DNA from 2 places in the Mesobacillus sp. QJM3NY_10 genome. Region 2 is predicted to be linked to the other one. Evidence: riboswitches for the same ligand, from Rfam matches in the RefSeq annotation. Region 2 holds a riboswitch; the other holds the start of a gene.
What was found. Region 2 has a riboswitch for cyclic di-AMP ahead of AC0VX7_RS20160 (potassium channel family protein). Riboswitches for the same ligand answer to the same signal wherever they lie in the genome.
Positions count from the first base shown of each region.

Region 1: it holds a riboswitch for cyclic di-AMP, as region 2 does, so the genes downstream of both, AC0VX7_RS02645 (TrkH family potassium uptake protein) here and AC0VX7_RS20160 (potassium channel family protein) in region 2, are expected to answer to the same signal.

Region 1 covers NZ_CM149675.1:523,061-525,465, forward strand. Annotated here, with positions in the region: gene AC0VX7_RS02640 (DUF4179 domain-containing protein) at 1-439, shown strand, start outside; cyclic di-AMP (ydaO/yuaA leader) riboswitch at 621-769, shown strand; gene AC0VX7_RS02645 (TrkH family potassium uptake protein) at 861-2,210, shown strand.
Region 2 covers NZ_CM149675.1:3,990,328-3,992,732, reverse strand. Annotated here, with positions in the region: gene AC0VX7_RS20165 (diacylglycerol/lipid kinase family protein) at 1-30, opposite strand, end outside; cyclic di-AMP (ydaO/yuaA leader) riboswitch at 326-468, shown strand; gene AC0VX7_RS20160 (potassium channel family protein) at 843-1,499, shown strand; gene AC0VX7_RS20155 (BMP family lipoprotein) at 1,656-2,405, shown strand, end outside.

The sequences.
Region 1 (2,405 bases), 1.3 Mb from region 2:
GGGTTCTGGTGTATCCGGTAGTAAGTTTGATTTGCGATTTGATGGCCTTCCCCAAGAGCTGTATTCTCTTGAATTAGCTTTTAATGAGTTTGTAGGATATCAAAAACTAGCGGAACAGATTCCACTTAATGATGATACGCACCATGAACTCGAAGGAAAGGATCTTTGGGTAAAAAAAGTTAGTACTACTGAGCGAGGAGTCGAAATCACGATTGAGACAGACGAGAATCTATTGCTTGACGGTGTTTCTATTCAAAATGGTGACAAAGTGACTCCTATAAAAACAACAATAAATCAAAGGTTGGAGAAAAAGGTAGATAGAATTACCAGCGAGCGGACGATGGTCTTTGATACGAATTCTATGCCGGAATATTTGTTGATCAAGGGCATACATTATGTAAAAAAATACAATCAAAAGATTGAGATTCCGGTTGATTAGTCGTAGTAATTGGGAAATAAAATCGGAGTAAAACCAAGGCATTGTTAATTCAACAATGCTTTTTCATTTTCAACACTCTTTTAGACGACATATTAGAAGCAAAGGCAAGTCCCTGCATTTCATAAAAAAATCATTGACACTATTAAGCTATAGGAGTAATTTATACTTATTAAATTTAATAAAGACCTTTTTGCTGAATCTTTTGAGCGGGGGAACCAATTTTGATAAAGCTACTTTATCTTGGGGTGAATTTTAGCGAATGAAGCTAAAAAGGGATACTCTCAATCCCTAATCCGACAGCTAACTCCGTAAGCCGTGAAGAGAGAAGGGTTGATGATCTTAACATTGACCATTCTTATTAGGGATGGTCTTTTTGTGCTTGCATCGTTTTAAAATAAAACGTAGAAAAGAAGGAATTACCTTGGCGAAAATTTTTAAAAGAAACTGGTTAAAGCCTGCGCAAATCATTGTATTTTTTTATGTCATTGCCGTATTGATTTCGGCGTCGCTCCTCAGTCTCCCTATTGCGCTCAAGCCTGGGGTGAGCTGGACATTTATTGACGTTTTATTTACGGCAGTTAGTGCGGTGAGTGTAACAGGGCTGACGGTTGTATCAACACCGGATACCTTTAGTACACCAGGCGTTTTCATTTTAATGTTTATCCTCCAGTTTGGCGGAATCGGCATCATGACGCTCGGTACGTTTTTCTGGATGTTGCTGCGAAGGAAAATTGGCCTTAAAGATCGACAATTAATCATGACCGACCAAAATCAATCTCAAATGTCTGGCCTGGTCAAGCTCATGAGGCAAATTTTGGCCATCATCCTTTTGATCGAGGCGGTAGGGGCTCTCATATTAGGAACGTATTTTCTTGGCTATTTCCCGACATGGCAAGAAGCTTATCTGCAAGGCTTATTTGCGGCGGTAAGTGCAACGACGAACGCTGGTTTTGATATTACAGGGAGTTCGCTTATTCCTTTTGCGCATGATTATTTCGTTCAGTCTGTGAATATTATTCTCTTAACCTTAGGTGCCATAGGATTCCCGGTATTAGTGGAAGTGAAGGAATTCTTTTTGAATCGAAAAAAACACCATCGATCTCATTTTTCCTTATATACTAAGCTGACTACGTTAACATTCTTTGCGCTTATGTTTTTCGGTACATTCGCCATCCTGCTGTTTGAATATAATCATTTTTTTAAAAGCTACAACTGGCATGAATCGTTTTTTTATGCCTGGTTCCAGTCGTCCTCCACTAGAAATGGCGGGCTTGCTACGATGAATGTGAGTGATTTCTCTAACCCTACCTTACTGCTTCTTTGCTTTTTGATGTTTATTGGAGCTTCGCCAAGTTCTGTGGGCGGAGGCATAAGGACGACCACTTTTGCGGTCATTATATTGCTGATCATCAATTTTGCAAAAGGGCATAATGCCATCAAGGTGTTTGGTCGTGAGCTGCATGAGGAAGATATTAGAAAATCAGTAGTTGTAAGCTTTTTGGCCATTATCCTCTGTTTTGCGGCGGTGGTCATATTGAATGCGACTGAAAGCTTCACGATGATGGAAATCATGTTCGAAGTCAGTTCAGCATTCGGGACAACAGGCTTATCTATGGGCATAACTCCTGAACTTAGCACAGCAGGGAAGATTGTCATTATATCCTTGATGTTCATAGGAAGAATAGGAATTCTATCTTTTATCTTCTTATTCAATCGCGGAAAACTAGAGCCAAAATGCCATTATCCGAAAGAAAGATTGATTGTTGGATAGAAAATCTGGGAAGCAGAGGGGATGTTTAGCCCCGTGCTTCCTTTTTTCATGTCTCTTATTGTCTTTTAAAAAGAAGCATAAGGAACGTCTCTCTGATTCGAGAAATCGTGTATGACTTAGTGGATTAATAGGTGATTTGATATATGAACCTTCCTAAAGCTCAGAGCAATAACCTGAGCTTTTTTGCTGTTCTTG
Region 2 (2,405 bases):
CGATGGATTCAATATAATCATGGCTTTCATCCGATAACCTCCCAAAAAATCTAATCTCAAAAACAAACATATAACAACCCTATTATTTACCTTTAAATGAATGACTATAAACTGCGTTCACTTGAGCGGAAATCGCAAATATACCCAAAATGAAAAACCAAGAAAAACGGCGATTCAGTAAGAAATACTATGATTTGGCATCAATATTGGATTAAATTGAGTAAAAAGAGTCATTTTTGGCGTCCTTTACATGTTTACAATAGTATGTCGCAGGAGTATGATTACAACAGTTTCAGATTTCTGAACAAAATTTAATGAGTTTCATATTTCTAAATCGCTGAATCCGATAGGAGCGGGGGAACCAACTTTGTGGATGAAATCCACTAGGGGTGAGGCCTGAATGATAGGCGGGGCTATTCTGAGCCCTAATCCGACAGCTAACTCCGTAAGCGTTGCAGAAGAGGAAGATGAAGCTTGTGTGACAAGTATGTACAAAAGTCCACAAGGCTGCTATCTTTTAGCCTCTGGGGGCTTTTTTGTTTTGCATGGATTAGGTACCCACAATATAAGAATCCAGCGAAAAGCAAAGTCTCCCATCGAAATATTAAACTCATATTTTCCTCATACTAAGGAAAGAAGGAAGACCTTGAATCGGTTGACAATGACTGGTAAAATATTCGGTGCATTTTAACAGGATGTCATTCCAAGGACAGCATGTTTAAATATATTTAATTACCAAGACAATGTTCGCGGGCCGGGTTGTTTGATAGCACTGGCATTTACAGAAAAAAAGAAAAGTGGATCCAGCTGGAAAAGTGATGATTGGGTAGGAGGATGTTTTTATGGCAAAACAATACGCAGTAATCGGCATGGGCCGTTTCGGTTCAAGTGTAGCGACGACTTTATACAATGAAGGAGTCGAAGTGCTGGCGATTGATAAGAGTGAACAACATATCGAGGACTATAAGGAGTTTGTAACCCATGCGGTAATCGGTGACTCAACGGACGAGCAAACATTGAAGGCAGTAGGAATCAGGAACTTTGATACTGTCATTGTGGCGATTGGTGACGACATCCAGGCAAGTATTCTCACCGTTCTGATTTTGAAAGAAATGGGAGTTTCAAATGTCGTTGCCAAGGCTCTTAACAAACACCATGCACAAGTATTGTTCAAGGTTGGCGCTGATAAAGTCATTTTCCCGGAAAGGGATATGGGGGAAAGAGTCGCCCACCAGCTGATGGCTTCACCCAATGTATTGAACTTTATTGAGCTTTCCGATGATTATAGTATTGAGGAAATCAAGCTTCCTATCAGCATGGCTGGCAAAAACTTGATTGAAATCAACCTGCGTGCCAAATACAATATCACAGTAATCGGCGTGAAAACTGCCAACAAGGTCGACATCTCACCAGATCCAGAGAAAACCCTGAGAGCAGAGGATATCCTTATTGTCCTTGGCGAAAATGGCGACTTGAACAGGTTCACGAAAATTAAATAATGTTAATCGAAGCAGGCTGTATTGCACAGTCTGCTTTTTCTATCCATTAGAAGTTAGAAAATTAACAAAAGATAGACTTTCTGCATATTTGTAAACAAAAAATCGCTATGGTCGATGAAATACATATAAATTTTTAAAAGGGAGCAGGACATCTAGATGAGACGAATTATGAATATGCTTGTAATCTTATTTTTACTGATAGGCACCCTTGCTGGGTGTGCAAACTCGGAGCTCAAGGCGAAAGAAAGGGTCAAAATCGGCATTATGTTGTCTGACGTCGGACTTGGAGACCAATCTTTCAGTGATGCAGCTTTTGCCGGACTGGTAAAAGCGCGAGACGAGCTCGATATTCTTTTTGATTACAGAGAGCTTCAGTCTGTAGGCACCTATGAAAAAGGGTTCACCGAGCTTGTAGAAGAAGGAAATGATATTGTCATTGGATTGGGTTTCATGGTCCTTGAGGATCTTGAGAAGGTCGCAAAAAAGTATCCAGAACAGAAATTTATCCTGGTTGATTCAGTATCACAATTGGATAATATTACTTCCATTACTTTTAAAGAAGAACAGGGCAGTTTCCTCGCGGGTGCTGTAGCCGGAATGGCTTCAAAGTCAAATATCGTTGGATTTGTTGGCGGAGCCGATGTTCCACTGATTCACAAGTTCAAAGATGGGTTTGAACAGGGAGTAAAGGCTGTGAATCCGGAAGCAGAGGTAAAGGTGGCATACGCGAATGATTTTGGCAATGCAGAGCTTGGAGGAAAGATTGCTTCAGGAATGATTGATGAAGGTGCGGATGTTCTCTATGCTGCAGCGGGTTTTACTGGTGTCGGTGTATTGAAGGAAGCGCAATCCAAGAAAAAGTTTGCGATTGGTGTGGATAGTGATCAGTACTTTTTTGCTGAAAAA